DNA from 3 places in the Acidovorax facilis genome. Region 1 is predicted to be linked to each of the others. Evidence: predicted binding sites of a transcription regulator. Region 1 holds the regulator's gene; each other region holds the start of a gene.
What was found. The regulator sigma-54, encoded in region 1, starts transcription at its own class of promoters, with help from an activator protein. The targets are predictions, from matches to a motif close to TGGCANGNAANCTGCTTT.
Positions count from the first base shown of each region.

Region 2: the regulator sigma-54 is predicted to act here: its motif matches at 1,392-1,409, upstream of ACQ4MJ_RS22605 (pilin).
Region 3: the regulator sigma-54 is predicted to act here: its motif matches at 4,334-4,351, upstream of ACQ4MJ_RS13485 (CmpA/NrtA family ABC transporter substrate-binding protein).

Region 1 covers NZ_CP192460.1:5,131,471-5,139,207, forward strand. The annotation lists gene argS (arginine--tRNA ligase) at 1-1,513, shown strand, start outside; gene ACQ4MJ_RS23515 (SPOR domain-containing protein) at 1,523-2,167, shown strand; gene ACQ4MJ_RS23520 (thiol:disulfide interchange protein DsbA/DsbL) at 2,248-2,904, shown strand; gene lptA (lipopolysaccharide transport periplasmic protein LptA) at 3,013-3,666, shown strand; gene lptB (LPS export ABC transporter ATP-binding protein) at 3,678-4,475, shown strand; gene ACQ4MJ_RS23535 (RNA polymerase factor sigma-54) at 4,475-6,064, shown strand; gene ACQ4MJ_RS23540 (acyl-CoA thioesterase) at 6,132-6,614, shown strand; gene ACQ4MJ_RS23545 (THUMP domain-containing class I SAM-dependent RNA methyltransferase) at 6,611-7,737, shown strand, end outside.
Region 2 covers NZ_CP192460.1:4,939,973-4,947,709, forward strand. The annotation lists gene ACQ4MJ_RS22600 (hypothetical protein) at 1-701, opposite strand, end outside; gene ACQ4MJ_RS22605 (pilin) at 782-1,324, opposite strand; gene ACQ4MJ_RS22610 (MBL fold metallo-hydrolase) at 1,715-2,509, opposite strand; gene ACQ4MJ_RS22615 (CHASE2 domain-containing protein) at 2,522-4,783, opposite strand; gene ACQ4MJ_RS22620 (FHA domain-containing protein) at 4,847-5,500, opposite strand; gene ACQ4MJ_RS22625 (Stp1/IreP family PP2C-type Ser/Thr phosphatase) at 5,545-6,333, opposite strand; gene ACQ4MJ_RS22630 (CHASE2 domain-containing serine/threonine-protein kinase) at 6,351-7,737, opposite strand, start outside.
Region 3 covers NZ_CP192460.1:2,938,678-2,946,414, reverse strand. The annotation lists gene ACQ4MJ_RS13500 (CBS domain-containing protein) at 410-850, shown strand; gene ACQ4MJ_RS13495 (ABC transporter ATP-binding protein) at 1,077-1,916, opposite strand; gene ntrB (nitrate ABC transporter permease) at 1,913-2,863, opposite strand; gene ACQ4MJ_RS13485 (CmpA/NrtA family ABC transporter substrate-binding protein) at 2,900-4,144, opposite strand; gene ACQ4MJ_RS13480 (ANTAR domain-containing response regulator) at 4,667-5,293, opposite strand; gene ACQ4MJ_RS13475 (branched-chain amino acid ABC transporter substrate-binding protein) at 5,499-6,665, shown strand; gene tsaD (tRNA (adenosine(37)-N6)-threonylcarbamoyltransferase complex transferase subunit TsaD) at 6,776-7,737, shown strand, end outside.

The DNA of each region.
Region 1 (7,737 bases):
ACTGGAGGCCACGCCCGCCTTCAACCGCTGGGTGGATGCCATTGAAATCGCCGGACCGGGCTTTCTGAACATCCGCTTGAAGCCCGCCGCCAAGCAGGAAGTCGTGCGCGAGGTGCTGGCCGCTGGCGAGCGTTTCGGCTATCAACCCGACAACGGCCAGCGCGTGCTGGTCGAGTTTGTCTCGGCCAACCCCACCGGCCCGCTGCACGTGGGCCACGGCCGCCAAGCTGCTTTAGGCGATGCCATCTGCAACCTGTTCAGCACCCAGGGCTGGAAGGTGCACCGCGAGTTCTATTACAACGACGCGGGCGTGCAGATCGATACGCTGACCAAGAGCACGCAGCTGCGCGCCAAGGGCTTCAAGCCCGGCGACGACTGCTGGCCCACCGACAGCGACAACCCGCTGGCCAAGAACTTCTACAACGGCGATTACATCGCCGACATTGCCGAGGCCTTCAAGGCCAAGGCCACGGTGAAGGCCGACGACCGCGAGTTCACGGCCAACGGCGACGTCGAGGACTACGACAATATCCGCCAGTTCGCCGTGGCCTACCTGCGCAACGAGCAGGACAAGGACCTGCAGGCGTTCAACCTGCACTTTGACGAGTACTACCTGGAGTCCAGCCTGTACACCAGCGGCCGCGTCGAGGCCACGGTGAACAAGCTCGTCGCCAATGGCAAGACCTACGAGCAAGATGGCGCGCTGTGGCTGAAAAGCACGGACTACGGCGACGACAAGGACCGCGTCATGCGCAAGCAGGACGGCTCCTTCACCTACTTCGTGCCCGATGTGGCGTACCACATCGCCAAGTGGGAGCGTGGCTTCACGAAGGTCGTCAACATCCAGGGCACGGATCACCACGGCACCATTGCCCGCGTGCGCGCGGGCTTGCAAGCGGCCGACGTGGGCATTCCGCAGGGCTACCCCGACTATGTGCTGCACACGATGGTGCGTGTGGTCAAGGGCGGTGAAGAGGTCAAGATCAGCAAGCGCGCAGGCAGCTATGTCACGCTGCGCGACCTGATCGAATGGACCAGCAAGGACGCCGTGCGTTTCTTCTTGCTCTCCCGCAAGCCCGATACCGAGTACACCTTCGACGTGGACCTGGCCGTGGCGCAGAACAACGACAACCCCGTGTACTACGTGCAGTACGCGCATGCCCGCATCCAGTCGGTGCTGCGCGCGTGGCAAGAGGCTGGCGGTGGCAACGTGGCTTCGCTGCACGACGTCGATCTGTCGGCTCTCGAAGGCCCACAGGCCCAGGCGCTGATGCTGCAGCTGGCCAAGTACCCCGAAATGCTCACGGCTGCGGCCGACGGCGAAGCCCCGCACGATGTGACCTTCTACCTGCGCGACCTTGCCGCCAGCTACCACAGCTACTACGACGCCGAGCGCATCCTGGTGGACGACGAGGCCGTGAAGAAGGCTCGCCTGGCGCTGGTCGCCGCCACCGCGCAGGTATTGCACAATGGCCTGGCCGTGCTGGGCGTGTCGGCTCCAGCCAGAATGTAAGCAGTCACTATGAAGAAACAACAGACGGGCGGGACCATCGTCGGCTTTATCGTTGGGGTCATCGTGGGCCTGGGCGCTGCCTTGGCTGTGGCGGTGTACGTGACCAAGGTGCCGGTCCCCTTCCTTAACAAGGGCAATGGCCGGGGCGTGGACATGGACGCCGCCGAGACCCAGAAGAACAAGAACTGGGATCCCAATTCGCCTTTGTATGGCAAGAACCCGGCTCGCCCGGCAGCCCCGCCCGCTGTGGCTGCCTCGGCGCCCACCCCAGCCGCGCCGGATGCGCGGGCTGTGGCATCGGCGCCCGCACCCAAGCCCGCTGCCAGCAAGCCCGAGGCCAAGGCTGAAACCAAGCCTGGCGCCGACCCGCTGGGCGATCTGGCCGTGGCCAAGGCTGCTGCCAAGGGCAATCTGGACCCGTTCGACTACTTTGTCCAGGCCGGGGCTTTCCGCACCCAGGCGGACGCCGATGCGCAGCGCGCCAAGCTGGCCATGCTGGGCTGGGAGGCCCGCGTGAGCGAGCGTGAGCAGAATGGCCGGGCGGTGTTCCGCGTGCGTGTGGGGCCGTTCACCAAGCGCGACGACGCCGAGCAGCTCAAGGAGAAGCTCGATGGTGCCGGGCTGGAGTCGGCGCTGGTGCGCGTGCAGCGCTGACGCGCCAGACTTCGGGTGGCTGAACTTTTTGCGGGGGCATGGCTCACATCCCCCAGACCTGTAACAGGAGAGTCTTTGTCATGAAACGCCGTGAGTTTTCTTTGTCCGCCGCCTCGGCGGTTGCCGCTTCCGCCCTGACGTTGCCAGTGGCCACCCCCGCGCTGGCTCAGGCCCGCCAGTTCAAGGAGGGCAAGGACTTCCGGCGGCTTGACAAGCCGTTAGCGCCCGACGCGCCTGCGGGCAAGGTCGATGTGATCGAGTTCTTCTGGTACAGCTGCCCCCACTGCAACGCCTTTGAACCCGCGCTCGACGCCTGGGTCAAGGCCGCCCCCAAGGACCTCTCCGTCCGTCGTATGCCCGTGGCCTTCAACGCGAGCTTTGTGCCCCAGCAGAAGTTGTACTACGCCCTGGAAGGCATGGGCAAGCTCGAAGCCCTGCACGCCAAGGTGTTCCGCGCCATCCATGTGGAAAAGCAGAAGCTGGCCAAGGACGACGAAATTTTTGCCTGGGTGGCCCAACAGGGTGTGGACGCCGCCAAGTTCAAGGAAATCTACACCTCGTTCAGCGTGTCCAACCAGGTTCGCCGTGCTTCGCAACTGCAGGACGCCTACGGTGTGGAGGGCGTGCCCTCGATGGGTGTGGCGGGCAAGTTCTACACCGATGGCACCATGGCGGGCAGCATGCAAAACGTGCTGCAGGTGGTGGAACATCTGGCGGCAGTGGCCCGCAAAGGCTGACGGTTTTCGCCCGGCCGCCGGTTCCCATTGGCAAAAGCCCGCACATGCGGGCTTTTTTCATGGAGGAACGCGACGGGGTGGCTACAATGATTGCAAGATTCGTGCCCTATGAACCATCGCCTCCTTCCGATCCTCCTGCTCGCGGCCCTGGCCTGCACCTTCGGTGTGGCCCATGCCGAAAAGGCCGACCGCGCCAAGCCCATGAACATCGAGGCGGACGCTTTGCGCCACGATGAACTCAAGCAGACCAGCGTGTTCTCTGGCCGCGTGGTCATGACCAAGGGCTCCATCGTGCTGCGCGGCGCGCGGCTGGATGTGCGCCAGGATGCCGATGGCTACCAGTACGGTGTGGTCACGGCAGAGCCCGGCAAGCGCGCCTTCTTCCGGCAAAAGCGCGACACCCTGCCGGGAGCACCCGAGGAGTTCATTGAAGGCGAGAGCGAAGTCATCGAGTACGACGGCAAGGCCGACAACGTCCGCTTCATCACCCGTGCCGAGCTGCGCCGCTACCGGGGCGCTGTGCTCAGCGACGAGATCACCGGCGCCGTGATTGTCTACAACAACCTGACCGACGTGTTCTCCGTGGACGGAAAGCGCACCGCCACCAACGCTGCGGGCGATGCCCCCGCACCGGGCAGCCGCGTGCGCGCCGTGCTGGCCCCCAAAGATCCACCGCCCGCTGCGGCGGCCCCCGAGGCGGCGTCCCCGGCCTCAGCCCCGGCGCTGCGCCCCAGCAACAGCCTTGGCGGCGGCGCCAAGTGAGTGGGCCCGCTGTGAGTACCGGCCCTGACACTCAGGCGGGTAGCCGCCTGGGGCCTGATTCCCAGGCGGGCAGCCGCCTGGAGGTGCAGCACCTGGCGAAGTCTTATGGCAGCCGCAAGGTCGTCAAGGACGTTTCGCTGGTCGTGCAAAAAGGTGAGGTCGTGGGGCTGCTCGGCCCCAACGGCGCGGGCAAGACCACCTCGTTCTACATGATCGTGGGCCTGGTGCGCAGCGACGAGGGAGACATCCGCATCGACGGCCAATCGGTGGCCCACATGCCCATCCACCGGCGCTCGCGCCTGGGCCTGTCGTACCTGCCGCAGGAAGCCTCGATCTTTCGCAAACTCACAGTCGAAGAGAACGTGCGCGCCGTGCTGGAACTGCAGCGTGGTGATGACGGCCAGCCGCTCTCGCGCGACGCCATCGAGGAGCGCCTGACGGCCCTGCTGCAGGAGCTGCGCGTGGACCACCTGCGCGCCTCGCCCGCCATGGCCCTGTCCGGCGGCGAGCGCCGCCGCGTCGAGATTGCCCGGGCCCTGGCCACTCAACCGCGTTTCATCCTGCTGGACGAGCCCTTTGCCGGCATCGACCCCATTGCCGTGATCGAGATCCAGCGCATCATCGGCTTCCTGAAGGCGCGGGGCATTGGTGTGCTCATCACCGACCACAATGTGCGCGAAACCCTGGGCATCTGCGACCACGCCTTCATCATCAGCGATGGCCGCGTGCTCGCGCAGGGCACGCCGTCCGAGATCGTGGACAACGCCGAGGTACGACGTGTTTACCTTGGCGAACACTTCAGGATGTGATGAAGCCTGGACTCTCGCTGCGCGTCTCGCAGCATCTTGCATTGACCCCCCAGCTTCAGCAGTCCATCCGGCTGCTGCAGTTGTCCACGCTCGAACTCTCGCAGGAAGTCGAGCAGATGCTCGACGAAAACCCGTTCCTCGAACGCAATGCCGACGAAGCTCCGCGCGAGGAGTTTGGCCTGGAAGCCGCCGACACGCCCGCGCAGCCTGATGAGTACAGTGCTGATGATGCTATATTTTCAGGAGCTAGCAGCGCAAGCAGCACAAGCGCTGAAGGCCAAAATGATGCTGAAGCACCGAGTGCTGGCGCTGACGAGCCTGACTGGAGCGGTGACGGCACGGTAGAAATGGCGCCCAACGACGCGGAGTGGGGCGGGGATGCGCCCGCCCGCAACCGCAACGACTCCGAAGGCGACGAGGCCGACGCCACCGAGCTGGCCCGTTCGCATGAATCGCTGACCGCCTTTTTGCACCGTCAGGCGCTGGCGCTGCGCTTGTCCGAGATCGACCGCGCCGCGCTGCGTTTTCTCATTGAATCGCTCAACGACGACGGCTACCTCGAAGAGCCGCTGGAAGAGCTGGCCATCAGCCTGGCCGGGCCGGACGACCTGGAGCAAATCGAAGAGCTGGTGCACCGCTTCACCGTGGCCCAGCGCCTGCTGCAAAGCCTGGAGCCCACCGGCGTGGGTGCGCGCAACCTGGCCGAATGCCTGACGCTGCAGCTCACGGCGCTGGCTGCCGACGAGGACAGCGATGCTGACCCCGACACGGTGCAGACCGCGCTGCGCATTTGTCAGCAGCCGCTGGAGATGCTGGCCCGCCGCGATATCCGCCGCCTGACGCAGCTGTGTGGCGACGGCGAAGAGCGCACCCGCGCCGCCATGGCGCTGATCGCTCGCCTGGAGCCTCGCCCCGGCCGTCGCTTTGCCGACGTGGAGCGCAACATCATCATTCCCGATGTCATCGTGCGCAAAGCCGGGCGTGCCAATGGACGCGATGGCCAGCACAACTTCATCGTCAGCCTCAACCCCGATGTGATGCCGCGCCTGCGCGTGCACGACATCTATGCTGGCGCCCTGCGCGGCCACAAGGGCGGCGAGGGCCACCAGGGCATGCAGCAGCGCCTGCAGGAGGCCCGCTGGTTCATCAAGAACATCCAGCAGCGCTTTGACACCATCCTGCGCGTCTCGCGCGCCATCGTGGAGCGGCAAAAAAGCTTCTTCACCCACGGCGAGTTGGCCATGCGCCCGCTGGTGCTGCGCGACATCGCCGACGAACTGGGCCTGCACGAATCCACCATCAGCCGCGTGACCACCGCCAAATACATGGCCACGCCAATTGGCACGTATGAGCTGAAGTACTTCTTTGGCTCGGGCCTGGGTACCGAGACCGGCGGCAACGCGTCCAGCACCGCCGTGCGCGCCCTCATCAAGCAGTTTGTGGCCGCAGAAAGCCCCGCCAAGCCGCTGTCCGACAGCCAGATCGCCGAGATGCTCAAGGAACAGGGCATCGAGTGCGCACGCCGCACCGTGGCCAAGTACCGCGAGGCGCTCAAGATCGCGCCGGCCAACCTGCGCAAGGCGCTGTAGGTACCCCGGTTGGGGGCGCATGGCTCGCCCTGTTTGAATTTTTCGTTTTTCTATCCGCCACCCCACCATGGCCCGCATCGTCTTCGACCTCCCCCCGCACTTCGGCTTTGCCACCGAGCTGCAGATCTACATCAGCCACGTCAACCAAGGCGGGCACCTGGACAACGCGCAACTGCTGAGCCTGGTCTCTGAAGCGCGGGTGCGCTTCTTCCAGTCGCTGGGCTACCCCGAGGCCGACGTGGGCGGGCTGTCCATCGTGGTCGGCGACATCGTGGCGCAGTACAAGTCCGAAGGTTTCCACGGTGAAACCATGCGCGTGGAGATGGCGCCTGCGGACTTCAACCGCTATGGGTTTGACCTGGTGTTTTGCATGACCGAGAAGACCTCAGGCCGCGAGGTGGCGCGCGGCAAGATCGGCATCGTCTTCATCGGCAAGGCCGACCGCAAGGTGGCGCCGATCCCCGAATCCATCCGCCAATTGCTGCTGGCCCGCGCGGGAACGCCGGATTCCCACGCATTGTCTGAGCGCGTATCCTCCCCATCGACATGAACCAACTCCAACTTTTTCTCCCCTGCGCCGCTGGTGTGGAGGGCTTTCTGGCCGACGAGGTGCATGGCATCACCGGCCTCACGGGGCAAGACCTGCTCGTCGGCCGCGGCGGCGTGCTGCTGCGCGCCTCGTGGCGCGAGGCGCTGCTGCTCAACCTGCACAGCCGACTGGCCCAGCGCGTACTGGTGCAGTTGGCGCACCGCCCGTACCGCTCCGAGAACGATCTCTATGCCATGGCCAGCGACGTGGCCTGGGAAATCTGGTTCACCACGCGCCAGACCTTCAAGGTCGAGGTGACGGCCCAACACAGCCCGTTGCAGAGCCTCAACTTCGCAGGTCTCAAGGTCAAGGACGCGGTGGCCGACCGCTTCCGCGCCAAAAGCGGCGTGCGGCCCGACGTGAACACCCAGTGGCCCGATGTGCGCATCCACCTGCACCTGACCACCGACGAGGCCACGATCTACATCGACACCTCGGGCGAGCCGCTGTTCAAACGCGGCTGGCGCGAAGACAAGGGCGATGCGCCACTGAAAGAAACCCTGGCCGCCGCCATGATTGCCGCCAGCGGCTGGGACCCGCATGGCGACAACCCCCAGCCCCTGTACGACCCCTGCTGCGGCAGCGGCACCATCGTGATCGAGGCCGCGCAGATCGCCTGCCGCATTCCGGCCGGCATGCTGCGGCGTTTTGCGTTCGAGAAGCTGCTGCCGTTCCAGGCCCATGTCTGGGATGCTATTAAAAGCGAAGCTGAAAGCGCAATACAGACAAGCGCTGTGCCCCTGTTTGGCAGTGATGTGGCCTTCCGCATGGTCGACTTTGCGCAGCGCAATGCTGAGCGCGCAGGCGTGGCCGATGCCGTGCAGCTGCGCGGCGGCGACGCCCTGCAGCGCATGCCACCGTGCGACCAGCCTGGCGTGATGCTGCTCAACCCGCCCTACGGCGAGCGCATTGCTGCCGCAGGTAGCGCAGGCCGCAACGCCAGCGAGCGCGCTGCCGACCGTGCCCAGGGCATGGCCGTGGGTCGGGAAGAGGCGCAGACCGAGGATGGCGGCGAATTCTTCAGCCAGCTGGCCTCGCACTGGAAGAAGAACTACGCTGGTTGGCAGGCCTGGATGCTCACACC
Region 2 (7,737 bases), 190 kb from region 1:
TTGCTCTCACCATATTGCATATTCGCAAGGGCTGCCGCTACAGATTTGTCGATTATGATTTTATTTTCTGGATGAGCTGCTCTTAGAACTGAGATAGGCTTCGCTTTTTTGAGGACGTCCTCTTTGCTTTTGTTGTAGTCTTGCCACCTCGATGGGAGTTGGCCTGCATCTACACCTTGTAGCGCCATCTCTAGACTCTTTAGACGTTCACTTGCGGATGCGGAGACTCGCAAACCAACTGTCCTCAAACTATCGAAACTCCAAGGTTTCGCCCAAGAAGGTAGTTTATCTAAGTCGGATTCTGGTACATCGGCGTAACTGATAAGTCTAAAGCGATCTACTTCAAATACTAAAGCGATAGGGCGGGCTATGGCAAGACTGTTTAGGCCGTATGCCATGGCTGCCAATTGAATGGCTGCAATAAAAAATAGATCTACCGAAATAGCTAGCCGAGACTTAGACTTTTTGATTAACAAAAGAGTCAGCAATGGGCCGCAGATGAGATCTACCCCTATAATCAACAAAAATATTCTCTGACCACCAGCAATTTTATGTAAATTTTCTGGAAACCAAAGAGTAAAGACCAAAATAGCGACAAAAGTTGCAAGAAGTGTAGAAATTATTAGATGTACAAGTGCAATCCTCGTTGTCGATTTTTTTGAAAAATGATCTTTGCAGAAAATTTTGAATTTCTGGTACATTTTCGAATTTGCAAGTAAAAATGCCCGCTAGGCGGGCATTTCTATTTCACTAATGAATCAGTTGAATCGATAAAATCGAGTTATCTGCATTCGCTAGGAGCGTACTTGGCTGGAAGCGGGGTGGCTGCTTTTGTAATCACTGGCAATTTACGGTTTGCACCAACGGTATTGGTATCAGATGCGCAACCCCAATCCATTGTGCCGGTATCTGTGCCTGTCAAAGCAGCTTTCAAAGCAACAGGTCCACCCTTCAATTGCAGATACGGCGTATACACCAGCTGAGCTCCAGCAGGGATGGCGCCGATGTTCGCTTGATTGAGCGTTGCAGTTACTTCACCGGTTGCAGCATTGATTTGAACTTTGGTCACATATTTACTTACGGCGCCTGCTCCGCCCACCTGGCCATTGAACGTAGTCGCAAGTGCGGTGAGTTCGATGGCTGTCTGCGCATCGGTTTCAACGAGCTTTTTAGCGCCCGTTGCCAACGAAATACCTTCCGTCACGCGCGCGCGTACCGTGTAGTCTTGGTATGCAGGCAGAGCCACAGCAGCCAAAATACCAATGATGGCCACCACGATCATCAGTTCGATCAGGGTAAAACCCTTTTGCATGAAACGCTTCATATGTAACTCCTCGGAGATCGATTGCAAACACACAACCTGCAGAAGGATTCTCCAGGTCTACCGTAATCAAGCATTTGTCGTGCCAGCCCTTGGCGCCTTGTGCTGCGGCGATGCTCCTGTGCACGCATACGGACTACGCACCTGAGCTTGATAGATGCTCGGGCATGCAAGCTTCACTGACATTTTTGTCTGCGCAAGAGTGTCACAAGGTGCTTCATTTGTAGGCGCAAGAGGTGGATCTTGTCGTCTCAGGAAGGGGACAAACAGATGCTGTGCTCTCCGCCTCGGGCAACGCTTCGTATACCTGAATTCCGTTGAGACGAAATAACTTGTTCGCCAGTGCTGCCCATGCGAAGTGCGGCTAGGAGCGCCGAACCCATCTCGCCAGTGCTAAATCGCAAACTCCTGTCCTGCATGCAGCCAGCCGATCTCAATAGGTGAAGGAGGGCACGTTCTATCGGAGTTGGCAGCCAACAAGCTGCGAATTTCCTGCAGGATAACCGCTGTCTCGGCTGGCTTGGTATGGGTTATGTAGACACGGCAGCCCTGATGCGCACAAGATTGCAGTTCCATGAGCAGAGTGCGCGGCGATAGGTGCAGGCTTTGGCGGGCCAAGGTGCTTTCACGGTCACTGAATGCGGTTTCGATGACGAACATGACCACTGGTAACTGGTTCACGCGCTGCCAGAAGGCGGGGTTGCGTTCTGTGTCCCCGCTAAAAACCCACCATCCTGAGCTTCCCTGGATGGCATAGCCCACCGCAGGCACGGTGTGGACGGCGGGTAGTGCTTCAACCACCAGGTCGGCGACGGTGTGCTGATCTCCTTTTTGTATGGGACAAAAGCGAAGAAACGGCTTGTCTGCGGAGGGTATGGCCCCAAAGTCTGGCCAAACGATGTTGTTGAAGACGTGCGTGCGAAGTGCGGCAATCGTAGCGGGCAGGGCGTGTATCAGCACTGGTGAGTCGCGCAAGGACGAAACCGCATCCAGCATCAACGGTAGCGCAGCAATATGGTCCAAGTGCGAATGTGTCAGAAACACATGGTCGATCTTGCGCATTTCGTCCAGTGTCAGGTCGCCCACGCCTGTACCCGCATCGACAAGAATGTTGTCGTCGATGAGGAAGGACGTAGTCCGGCAATCTTTGGCGATGGCTCCGGAGCAGCCCAGCACACGAACCTTCATGGGCCAACCTGTCTATTTGGTGTCGAAATTGGTGGCGCCGTCCCATCCGGGATCGACGGTCTGCCCGTGGATGGTTTGTACTCGGGCGGCATACAGTTCGTAGAGGGTGGAGGGCGCGGTAGTTTGCTGTAAGTTCACCAGCAGTTTGCCGCATTGTGCCCAGTCCTGGGCGCGATAGGCGTCCAGGAAGTGTTTCCATATGGACAATTCCTCCACTTTGCGCGGCATTCCGGTCTGCAGCGGGGCAACTGGCGAATAGATAGCCACAGCCTGGGCTTTGCCCTTGACGCGCACCAGGTCCAGCTCTTGCCAGATGAAATCCGGTGCCTGGGCATGGGTGGATTCACTCACCACGGTACGCACGCCATAGTGCTTGGACAGGCCTTCCAGGCGAGACCCCAAGTTCACCGCGTCACCAATGACCGTGTAACTGCGTCGGATGTCCGAACCCATGTCGCCCACGCACATTGTGCCGGTATTTAAGCCAATCCCAATACCAATCTCGGGGAGGCCGCGCTCTAGGTGCAACAGGTTGATCTGCTCTACCGCACGCTCCATGTCCAGCGCTGCCTGCACTGCCAGTTGCGCGTGTTCTGCGGTGGGCACCGGCGCTCCCCAAAACGCCATGACGCAGTCCCCCATGTACTTGTCGATGGTGCCCCGGTGGCTGCGAATGATGTGGGTCAGCTGGCTGAACACGTCATTGAGCAGGGCTTGCAGCTGCAGGGGCTCCATCTGCTCCGACATGGCGGTGAAACCCCGCATGTCGCAGAACATGACGGTCAGTTCGCGGCTGGTGGCCTGCATGCTGTAGTTTTCGGGCTGCTTGACCATCTCGTCCACCAACTCGGGTGGCACGTAGGTGCCGAACAGTGCGGCCAGTTCCCGCTTGGATCGGCTTTCCACAAAGTAGCCGTAGACCATGTTGAGCGCGAATGCCAGTACCGCCATCACGATTACCGTCGCCAGTGGCATTGCCAAGCCTTGGGCGAGATAAAGCCACAGGTTGAGGCCTGCCAGCGCTGCAACCACCCCCAGGCTGAGAAGCACCGCGGAGGTGGCTGACAGCGCGGGCAGGGCAACGGAGAGTAAAACACCTGCGCAGAGCAGTTGTGCAGCGTCAAAGCCTACCGCGTAGTCCGGTCGCACGATGCTTTTGCCATCGAGAAAGGCGGACAGCATATTGGCATGGGTTTCCACGCCGGGATAGGTGCGGCCTACGGGGGTCACGCGCAGGTCGAGCAGGCCGGGGGTTGTCGAGCCCACCAGAACCAATTGTCCTTGCAGGTTGTTGGCTGGCAGTTTGCCCTCCAGAACGTCTGACGCGGACACGTAGCGGAATGACCCGCCATTTACATCACCAGGGCCGCGGAAGGGGATCAAGGTTGCAAGCCGTGTGTCCACCGGTAGCGCGAAATCGCGGCCATCCTGGCGTAGCACGATGCTCTGGAGTATGTCGTGCTTCCCTTCTGGATTGGCATGGGCGTAGTGGGGATGGATTTCCGGCTGGTCGAGCAGGGTACGGTACATCGCCAAGGCCAAGGATTCGTAGTAATTTCCCTGATGCTCCGCCAGCAATGGGAGAGATCGGACGACACCATCGTCATCGGTGATGGAATTGAAGAAGCCCGCAGCGGGTACGGCGTGCGCCAGCTCCTTGATGTTGCTGCCATATCCTCCCCAGGAGGTTGCCAGCAACGGTAGGCCGCGAAGTCTTTCTGCGGGCAAGGCGGGTGCTGGCAAAACACCTTTTGTTCTCCCGTCCCGGTCACTGGTGAAGTAATAGCCCAGAACCGCAGGTCGGCCTTGCAGAGCGCGGGCAAAGAGTGCGTCGTAGTCAAGAGCGGGAGCCAGGCGCGCCAGTTGTTCCTTGAAGCCTGTCTGCGCCCGCAAAGGCCCTTTGGCCAAACGCTCCAGGTTTGCGAGGCCTGAGCTTCCGTCTGCTTCGGCGAAGAGGACGTCGAACCCCACCAGCGCGACCTGTTGCCGTTCAAACAGCTCTTGCGTCAAAGCAGCAAGCTTGTCCCGTCCCCAAGGCCAGTGCCCCACCCTATCAAGGCTTTTTTCGTCAATATCAACGATGACGATACGCTCATCCAGGGTCCGCGGCATGGTCGCACGCAGCCGGGTGTCGTAGATGATGTTTTCGAGCCGCTCCAGCACCTGGAGATGAAGGGCGCCTGAAATGTGCAGCAGTGCAAACGCTAACGGAATCAGGGTGACTGCCGTGCGGCGAGCGTGCCGTCGGAACAGATGCAAGAGTCTGGATTGCATGGGTTCCGGCGACAAGGTCGGCAGATAAATTGCCAGATGGGGCGCGAGGCCCGGGTGCGGCCGTCAGCTTTGTTCGAACTGCATTTCCGTACCTGCCAACTCCAGCCGATCACCGTGTTTGAGAGGTACAGGAGATGTGCCGATGGAAGCACCATTGAGCAGAGGCATGTCGGGGCCCTCGACATGGGCCAGCACAAAGCCCTGATGCCGCTTGGTAATGGAGGCCACAGCAACGCCAGGTTTGCCGATGGTGGTAACCACCTTTTGCAGCGACACTTCCCGCCCCGCAGCGGCACCAGACATCACACGGATGACCCCGGAGATGGGCGGGGCAGTGGCAGCACCCAGCGGGGCAGGCCGGGATGCCGTGCCCAACGGAGGCACCATTCCCGGTTTGAAGATCATGGTCTTCTCGAAGTTTTGCCCTTCAGCCTCGTGCATGAAACGGATCTTGTACTTGCCCACCTCAACGGTGTCGCCATTGCGCAGTTCCTGGCGCTTGACAGCCTTGGCGTTGACGTAGGTGCCGTTGGTGCTCCCCAGGTCTTCAATTTCCACATCCTGGCCTGCCATGTGAATGACGGCATGTTCGCCGCTCACGGCGAGGTTATCGATCACGATGTCGTTGTAAGGGCGGCGGCCGAGCGTAGTGCGCTCTTTGGTCAGTTGCACTTCCTTGATGACAACCCCGTCGATTGAAACGATCATTCTGGGCATGATCCACTCCTGATGTGATGAGTAATTGTTGTAGTCGGCGCCACTTACGCGGCCCCTAGCAATCGGGACATAAGGCCGCGTTTCTTGCCCCCCGCAGCCGCTTGCACCAGCAGTACGCTGACGTTATCACGCCCACCGTTCGCATTGGCAGTGTCGATGAGCAATGTGGCTTTTTCCTCCAAAGGCAGTGGTGTTCGCACCAGTTCCGCCAAGTCAGAGTCAGCGACCATGTCCGTGAGGCCGTCTGAACACATTAGGAACAAGTCATTGGGGGCCACCTGAAACTCGTTGACTTCCATCATGACATTGGGCTCTACGCCCAGCGCACGGGTAACGAGATTGCGGTTGGACGACAGCGCGGCTTGCTGCGCTGTAAGCAGGCCGGCATCAACCTGTTCCTGGAGCCAGGAGTGGTCACGTGTGATCTGCTGCAGGGTGCCATCGCGCAGGCGATAGCAGCGGGAGTCGCCAATATGTCCGAGGATGAGGCGGCTGCCGTGGAAAACCCCGACCACCAGGGTGGTGCCCATTCCCGCATATTGGGGGTTGGAAAGCGAGGCACCCAGAATGGCATGGTTGGCGTTCTCGACGCAGATCTCCAGGGCTCGCCGCACGTCGGTCGATTGGGGAGTGCTGCCGGCCTGCCCCAACCAGCGGGCCATCTCGGTGCGGATGAACGTGGTGGCCATGCCGCTTGCCACTTCACCAGCGTTGTATCCGCCCATGCCATCGGCGAGGATGGCGACCTGAGCATCCCGGTCGACCGCCACCGCATCTTCATTGTTGGTGCGCACGCGGCCTTTGTCGGTGCGTGCGAAAAATTCGTAGGTCATGGATGTTGGGGCGAGCGTCATCGGGCGCCTGAAATCGGCGGGGATGCCGCGCCCCGCCCAGCGGGTTGCTCCATCACGGTTCTCTGAAAATCCGCCATTTCATGCCCTGTTGCATCGCGGTCCGCATCATAGACGACTGCTCCCGGCTCCGGCGATCCCGCCTGTCCGGCTGCCACGCCCGCCTGCCGCAGGTCGGCGGCAAATTGCCGGCCCGTCTGGTACCGGGCCTCCGGGCGTTTCTGAAGGGCCTGGGCCACCACGCGCGCCGCGGCGGGGGAAAGCTCGGGGCGCAGTTGCCGAATGTCGGGCGCCTCCGTGTTGGCGATTTTGTGCATCAGCTCCGTCATCGACTCCCCGCGCAGCGGCAGCGAGCCCGTCAGCAGCTGAAACAACGTGACACCCAATGAGTAGAGGTCTGACCGGCCATCTACCTTCTTGCCTGCGAGTTGTTCCGGTGACATGAAACTCGGGGTTCCCAGAACCAGTCCTGTGCGTGTTTTGCTGGAATCCGTGATGCGTGCAATGCCAAAATCCGTCACCTTCACGGCATCCGTGGCGGCGTCGAACATGATGTTGGCAGGCTTGATGTCGCGGTGCACCACGTTGTGTGCGTGGGCGTAGTCCAGCGCCTCGGCGACGCGTGCTCCGATGGAAAGCACCGTGGCCACCGGTAGAAGATGCCCAGCATGGCAGGCCCGCGCCAGGTCTGCGCCCTTGAGGAACTCCATGGCGATGTAGGCCAGATCGTGTTCCTCGCCAGCATCAAAGATCGTCACGATGCAGGGGTGCTGCAGGCGCCCCGCCGTTTCTGCCTCGCGAAAGAACCGGGCTCTGGCGTCGATCAGTGCGTCGCCCTCGAACTCTTCGCCGAGCGCCAGGGTCTTGATGGCAACCACGCGTCCAATCTTTGGGTCTCTTCCCAGGTAGACCACGCCCATCGCCCCTTTGCCAATCTCCCTGTCTATCTGATAGCGGCCCAGCATCGGTATGCCGGTTGCGGCATCACCTGGCAGGCGCGGCGCTGGGGTGGGGGGAATCGATGCGGGTGTGCTGGACGGGGCGCCAGTTTCCTTCTGCAAGTGCGCCCGCACACGCTTGTACCGTGCATGGGCATCCTTGTATCCCTTGTTGTGCTGCAGAATGTGTTTGTAGACGGACTTGGCCTTGGCAAAGTTGCGCTTGCGCTCAAAGTCCTGAGCCAGGTGGTACAGGTTGTCCATCAGGGCATCGCTGGGCGGCACTCGGCGCAAGCGCTCGAAGGCCATGTCCAATTGGCCCTGCCCCTGCAGCGCAAGCCCCATCATGCGATCGGTTTCGGCGGTTTCCGCTGATGGGGGTGTACCTCTTGCGCCGAGCTTGCCCAGCACGGCAAAGGCTGTGATGCCTCCCAACAAAGCCAGCACG
Region 3 (7,737 bases), 2.2 Mb from region 1:
CGCCGCAGGTGGATGAAGAAAAACCAGCTGGTCGCAAACTAACTGTTCCAGTTTTGGAAACAATCTGGACGCTTGTTTCCTGCCTGTGGCCAATGAGAAGAATCTCAGGCCCGCAGCCGGTCGCAAGCGATCGATCCGAGGCAAGAAGGGTGGGCGTTGATTCCTTTGGAAGTGCGTTGGACATGGGCTGTATCGTGCCCGGCCGGCGCTGCGGCGTCGTCTCGTCGCCGTTTCGGTTCTTTTCAGTTTGTTTCGGGTTAGGCCGAATGCAACAGGGTCGAAACATATGCATCGCTGTTGCCACACCGGGCCCAAAAGCGGGATAAATCGGGCTTGCGCGGCTTGCGCCCGTTGGGCTTATGGGCTGAAATCTCTCTGTACCTGTTCCAGGTGTTACGAGGGAGGTTCCATGACCGTAGTCGCCAAAATTCTTCAGTCCAAACCGGACGCCACTGTCCACACCATTGCGCCCACGGCGTCGGTGTTCGATGCGCTCAAGCTCATGGCCGACAAGGGCATCGGCGCCCTGGTGGTTACCGAGGGGGATGCCATCGTGGGCATCTTCACAGAGCGCGATTACGCGCGAAAGATTGCCCTGCTGGGCCGCACGTCAGCCGCCACGCTGGCGCGCGATGTGATGACCACCTCGGTACGCTTTGTGCGGCCCGAGCAGACCAGCGAGCAGTGCATGCAGATCATGAGTACCGGCCGCCTGCGCCACCTGCCCGTGGTGGACAACAACGGCAAACTCGTGGGCATGATCTCGATCGGGGACTTGGTCAAGGACATCATCTCCGAGCAGAAATTCATCATTGAACAGCTGGAGCAGTACATCACCGGAACGCATTAAAGGGCAACTCCCTGAGGCGCTGCGCGCCTTCCCCCTTCTCGAATCGCTGCGCGATTCGAGAAGGGGGACGCCCCCAGCGCGGCGGGGCGGCCCTTGCGCGGGGGCGCTGGCCTGGGGTTGCGCGCGTGCGACGGCCCTGCCATGGGGATAAAACGAAAAAGGGCTCTGACCGATCTGGTCAGAGCCCTTTTGATTTGCCGTGTTGTCGGGCCTGGAGCCCAGCGGTTCAAGCAGCTTTTTCGACGTGCCCCTGGCGGGTGTAGAGGAAATCGATCACCGCCTTGCGGTAGTGCACGTACTGCGGGTCTTCGGCCAGTTCTACGCGTTTGCGGGGGCGGGGCAGGTCGACGGTCAGCACTTCGCCAATCGTCGCGGCCGGGCCGTTGGTCATCATCACGATCTTGTCGGACAGCAGCACGGCCTCGTCCACGTCGTGCGTCACCATGACCACGGTGCTGTGGGTGCGTGTGACGATTTCCAGCAATTCGTCCTGCAGCTTGGCGCGGGTCAAGGCGTCCAGCGCGCCAAAGGGCTCGTCCATCAGCAGCACCTGGGGCTCCATGGAGAGTGCCCGGGCAATGCCCACGCGCTGCTTCATGCCGCCAGAGATTTCACCGGGGCGTTTTTGTCCAGCGGGCGTGAGGCCCACCAGGGCCAGTGCGGCGTCGGTGCGGGCCTTGAGCTGGGCCTTGCTTTCCTTGCCGCCAAACACGCGCTCCACGGCCAGGTAGATGTTGTCGAAGCAGGTGAGCCAGGGCAGCAGCGAGTGGTTCTGGAACACCACGGCGCGCTCGGGGCCGGGGCCCTTGATCTCCTTGTTGGCACACAGCAGCGCACCGTTGGTGGGCGTGGTCAGCCCGGCGATCAGATTCAAGAGCGTGGACTTGCCGCAGCCCGAGTGGCCGATCAGCGCGACGAACTCGCCCTTGGCAATCGTCAGGTTGATGTCGCGCAGCGCGGGGAACAGGCCCTTGGCCGTCTTGAAGGTCTGCTCGACGCCGTGGACTTCGATGAACTTGGTGCTCATGGAGGGGTGTGTGGATGCTGCCGTGGTGGTCGTGTTCATGCTTTCACCTCTTCAAACGTAAATGCGGTGGCCAGCTTGATGAGCGCAAACTCCAGCACCAGCCCGACGATGCCGATCACGAAGATCGCGATGATGATGTTCTTGACGTTGAGGTTGTTCCACTCGTCCCACACCCAAAAGCCGATGCCCACGCCGCCGGTCAGCATCTCGGCCGCCACGATCACCAGCCACGCGGTGCCCACGGCCAGGCGCACGCCGGTCAGCATGTAGGGCAGCACGGCGGGGAAGAGGATCTTGGTGGCGATCTTCCACTCGCTCAGGTTCAGCACGCGGGCCACGTTCATGTAGTCCTGCGGCACACGCTGCACGCCCACGGCGGTGTTGATGATCATGGGCCAGATGGAGCAGATGAAGATGGTCCAGATGGCGGCGGGGTTGGCGCCCTTGAACACCAGCAGACCGATCGGCAGCCACGCCAGAGGCGATACCGGCCGCAGCAGGCTGATGAGCGGGTTGAACATGCGCGACAGGAAGTTGAAGCGCCCGATCACGAAGCCCGCCGGAATGCCCACCAGCGCCGCCATGCCAAAGCCCACGGCCACGCGCTCCAGCGACATCAGCACATTCCAGCCCACGCCTTGGTCATTGGGGCCATTGCGGTAGAACGGGTTGCTGAAGATTTCCAGCGCCTGCTTCCACGTCTCCACCGGATTGGGGATGCTGCCGCCGGTGGTGGTGGATACCACCGCCCACAGACCGATGAGCAGGCCCAGGCCACAGAGCGGCGGCAGTACCGCCATCCAGAAGCTGCGCGACAGGGCCGCCCAGTCGCGACTGGCAGGGGCGGGGCTCGCCGTTGCTTCAGTTTTGGACTGTTTTTGGCTTCTGGCGCTTGCTGGTGAAGCGTTGATAGCTACATTATTCATAGCGTTCTGTGCAGCCACGGGGGCTGCATCCAACGGGGAGTGAAAGACGGCACTGACCATGGTGTTCTCCTTGGCAGGGTGGGCGGGGCAGGGCGCTTACGCCTTGATCTTGAAGCTGTCGGCGTACTTGGCGGGGTCTTTGCCGTCCCACACCACGCCGTCCATGAGCTTGGCGGTGCGCATCGGGTCCTTGGGCACGTTGATCTTCATGGCGCTGGCAACCGACTTGTAAAGGTCCACCTGGTTGATCTCTTTGGCCACGGCCAGGTAATCGGGGTGGCTCTTGATCAAACCCCAGCGCTTGTGCTGCGTCAGGAACCACATGCCGTCCGACAGGTAGGGGAAGTTCACCGCGCCGTCGTTGAAGAATTTCATGTGGTTGGGATCGTCCCAGGTCTTGCCCATGCCGTTCTGGTAGCGGCCCAGGATGCGCTGGTTGATGGCGTCCACGCTGGTGTTGATGTAGGACTTCTGGGCCACCGTTTCGGCCATCTTCATCTTGTTGGACAGGCTGGCGTCAATCCACTGGCTGGCCTCCAGCACGGCCATCATCACGGCGCGGGTGGTGTTGGGGTTCTTCTTGACGAAATCGGCCGAGGTGCCCAGCACCTTCTCGGGGTGGTCCTTCCAGATGTCCTGGGTGGTGTTGGCGGTCACTCCGATGCCATCCATGATGGCGCGGTGGTTCCAGGGTTCGCCCACGCAGAATCCATCCATGTTGCCCACGCGCATGTTGGCCACCATCTGGGGTGGCGGCACGGTGATCAGCTTGGCGCCCGACAGCGGGTTGATGCCGGCGGCGGCCAACCAGTAGTGCATCCACATCGCGTGGGTGCCGGTCGGGAAGGTGCCTGCGAAGGTGTACTCGCGCTTGTTGGCGGCCATGAACTTGGCCAGGGACGGGCCATCCACTGCGCCCTTGTCGGCCAGTGCCTTGGACAGCGTGATCGCCTGGCCGTTGTTGTTCAGGCTCATCAGCACGGCCATGTCCTTCTTGGGGCCGGCCGTGCCCATGTGCACGCCGTACACCAGGCCATACAGCACGTGGGCAAAGTCGAGTTCGCCATTTACCAGCTTGTCGCGCACACCGGCCCACGACGCTTCCTTGGTGGGGATGATGGTCACGCCATACTTCTTGTCAAAGCCCAGCACCGAGGCCATCACCACGCTGGCGCAGTCGGTCAGCGGGATGAAGCCAATCTTGACTTCCTTTTTCTCTGGGGCGTCCGAGCCCTGGGCGTGCACCAGGGCACGCAGTGCCGGGCTCACGCCCACTGCGCCCACGGTGGCGGCCTGCAGCACGGTGCGGCGGTTGAGGCTGGTTTTCAACAGATCGGTCATGGGGCGGTTCCTCGGTGCGTTAGAAAACAAAAAAGGCGTCCTCCCCTGGCCTGGTTGCATGCGCAAACGAGCTTCGGAGAGGGACGCCTTTGTCCATGGCAAAGCCCATTGGGGGGCTTTGTGTCAGCACCGGCCCGCCATTGGGTCAGTGCTGTCAGTGGTGGGACCGTCTTTGGTCTTGCCAGGGTTAAAGCAAGCAGTGTGCCAGCCTTTTTCATACCGGCCTTGCTCCAATACAGCGCATGATCTGCTACCAAATTAGTAGCTGTTTGTGCTTATTTATAAGGCGGTAGCGGCCAGTTTGGCTTGTAAATTTGCGGAGATGGTGCGCGCGCCGAGTGCTGCACTGCATTTGTGCGGCGCACCATTTGGGGAGAAGCCGGTGGACCCGGGCGCGACCCAGGCGAGGGATGTCAAGCAAGGGTCGCCCCGCAGCGAGGGCATCGTCCCCCTTCCCGAATTGCGCAGCGATTCGAGAGAAGGGGGAAGCGGCGCAGCCGCTCAGGGGGTTGTTCCCTATCTCTACCCCAGCAGATCCATCACATCGAGCATGCGCTGGGCCACGTCCACCAGCTTGAGGCCCTTGTCCATGGCGGTCTTGCGCAGTTTCTCGTACGCGGCTTGTTCGCTCAGGCCCTGGCGCTGCATGAGCAGGCCCTTGGCGCGGTCGATGGTCTTGCGGTCTTTCAGTTCGGTCTTGGCGTCGGCCAGTTCGGCACGCAGGGCCTGTTCGTGCTGGAAGCGCGCCATGGCCACGTCCAGGATGGGGCGGATGCGCTGGGGGGCCAGGCCCGCCACGATGTAGGCCGACACGCCCGCCGCCACCGCGTCCTTCACGTGCGAGGTGTCCTCGTCGTTGGTGAACATCACGATGGGGCGGCGCTCGTCGCGCGTGGCCATCACCACATGTTCGAGCGCGTCGCGCGCCTCGCTTTCGGCGTCCACGATGATGAGGTCGGGCTGCAGCTGGGCGATGCGCTCGCTCAGGAAGACATCGGCAGGCAGGGTGGCCACCAGGTTGAAGTTGTTCTCCAGCAACCCAATGCGCAGCGCCCGCGACCGTTCCGCCTGAAGTACGGCGTGTTCGTCGGCGGGGTCGGCGACTGCCAGATCCGGGGCAACCACCACGATGCGCAGAGACTCGTTCATACCCAGGAGCATAAGCAATTTTTACGCCACAAAATGGTGCATCGAAGCGGTGCGTTCCGGGGCTGCAGGCTGGCAGGAGGTTGTGGCCGCTTCCAAGGCCTGAAACTTGCTAATAGTTTGTCGATGGGCAGGGCATACCCGATAGCAGCTACCCGGTCGCATCGCATATACATCTGGTCACATTGACCCATTCAAGAGGATTTGCATGAACAAGCACATTGACCGGCGGCGTATCTCTGCCGGCTTGGCCCTGACCACCGTGGCGGTATCCGCGCTGCTGGTGTTGACAGGCTGCAGCAAGGTGCCCGACACCATCAAGATCGGCGTGGCCCAGCCCCTCTCCGGCCCCTTGGGCGCGCTGGGGCAGGATTTGCTCAACGGCGTCAACCTGGCCGTGGCGGAACTGAACAAGGGTGGCTACACCGTGGACGGCAAGCGTGTGACGCTGGAGGTGGTGTCGGTGGACGACAAGGCCGACGCCGCCACCGGCAAGACCGTGGCGCTGCAGCTGGTGGACTCGGGCGTGGTGGCGGTGATCGGGCACCTGAATTCGGGGGTGAGCATTGAGACGGCCCCGATTTACGCCGCCAAGGACATCGCCCAGATCGCCATCTCCACCAACCCCAAGTTCACGCAACTCGGCTTCCCAACCACCTTCCGCATGGTGGCCAATGACACCTTGCAGGCGCGCGCTATCGGCTCGTTTGCCGCCACACAGCTGGGTGCCGCCCGCTACGCTGCGCTGGACGATGGCACGCCTTACGGCAAGGGCCTGGCCGACGGTGCTGCCGAGCAGCTCAAGGCTGAAAAGAAGGAAGTGGTGGTGCGCAAGTCGTTTGACGACAAGACGGTGGCTTTCGATGAACTGGCTGGCGAGCTGAAGGCCGCCAAGGTCGAGGTCATCGTGTCCACCCTCAACGACTTTCAGGCCCTGGCTCTGCTCGAAGCCCTGCGCAAGGTTGACCACACCAAGGTTAGCCTGCTGGGCGGGGACACCATCAAGACCACCGACATGACCAAGGCCATGGGCATGGTCGAAGGCGTCTACGCCACATCGCCCGTACTGGAAGCCAAGGAGTTCACCACCGGCAAGCCCTTCCTTGAAAAGTACATCGAGGCCTACAAGAAGCCCCCGGCCTATGGCGGCCACTACAGCTACGACAGCACCTATGTGCTGTCAGCCGCCATCCAGAAGGCCAAGTCGGCCGATCCGAAAGCGATCACCAAGGCCATGCACAGCATCAACGGCTATGCGCCCGTGATCGGCACCATGACCTGGGACGACAAGGGCGAACAGCGCTACGGCGCCGTGGGCGTGTATGAACTGCGCAGCGGAAGCTGGGAACTGCGCATGCGTTCGGACCGCTGGTAGCCAAGCCACCAGGTCGTCAGGCGCCATCCATCCGCACAACCCCTGCTGGCGACTGCCAGCAGGGGTTTTTGCATCCGACCCTGAACGGGGCCGGGTTTTACACTCGGGGCATGAGTTTGCTGATCCTCGGTATTGAATCTTCGTGCGACGAAACGGGCGTGGCATTGGTCCGTTCCACGGGCAATGCCGTGCCCACGTTGCTATCGCACGCGCTGCACAGCCAGATTGAGATGCACCAGGCCTACGGTGGCGTGGTGCCCGAGCTGGCCAGCCGTGACCACATCCGACGTGTGCTGCCGCTGGCAACGCAGGTGCTGACCGAGTCCGGCCAGTCGCTGGCCGATGTGGACGTGGTGGCCTACACCCGCGGGCCGGGCCTGGCGGGTGCGCTACTGGTGGGGGCGGGCGTGGCGTGCGCGTTGGGCGCTGCACTGGACAAGCCGGTGCTGGGTGTGCACCACCTGGAGGGGCACCTGCTGTCGCCCTTCCTCAGCGCCGACCCGCCTGAATTCCCTTTTGTGGCCCTGTTGGTGTCGGGCGGCCACACCCAGCTGATGCGTGTGGACGGCGTGGGCCGCTACGAGATCCTGGGCGAGACCATTGACGATGCGGCTGGCGAGGCGTTCGACAAGTCGGCCAAGCTCATGGGCCTGGGCTACCCGGGTGGGCCAGCGCTCTCGCGCCTGGCTGAGCAGGGCGATGCCGCAGCCTTCAAGCTGCCGCGCCCGCTGTTGCACAGTGGCAACCTCGATTTCTCTTTTGCCGGGCTCAAGACGGCGGTGCTAACGCAGGCCAAGAAGTTGGGCGATGAGCTGGAGGCACGCAAGGCCGACCTGGCGGCGAGCACCGAGGCTGCGATTGTCGAAGTGCTGGTGAAGAAGACGCTGGCTGCGCTCAAGCAGACCGGTCTGAAGCGCGTGGTGGTCGCCGGTGGCGTAGGGGCCAACCGGCACCTGCGTGCGCAACTCAATGCGGCCTGCGCCGCGGCCAAGGTGCGCGTGCACTACCCTGAGCTGCACCTGTGCACCGACAACGGCGCCATGATTGCCATGGCGGCGGCCATGCGGCTGCA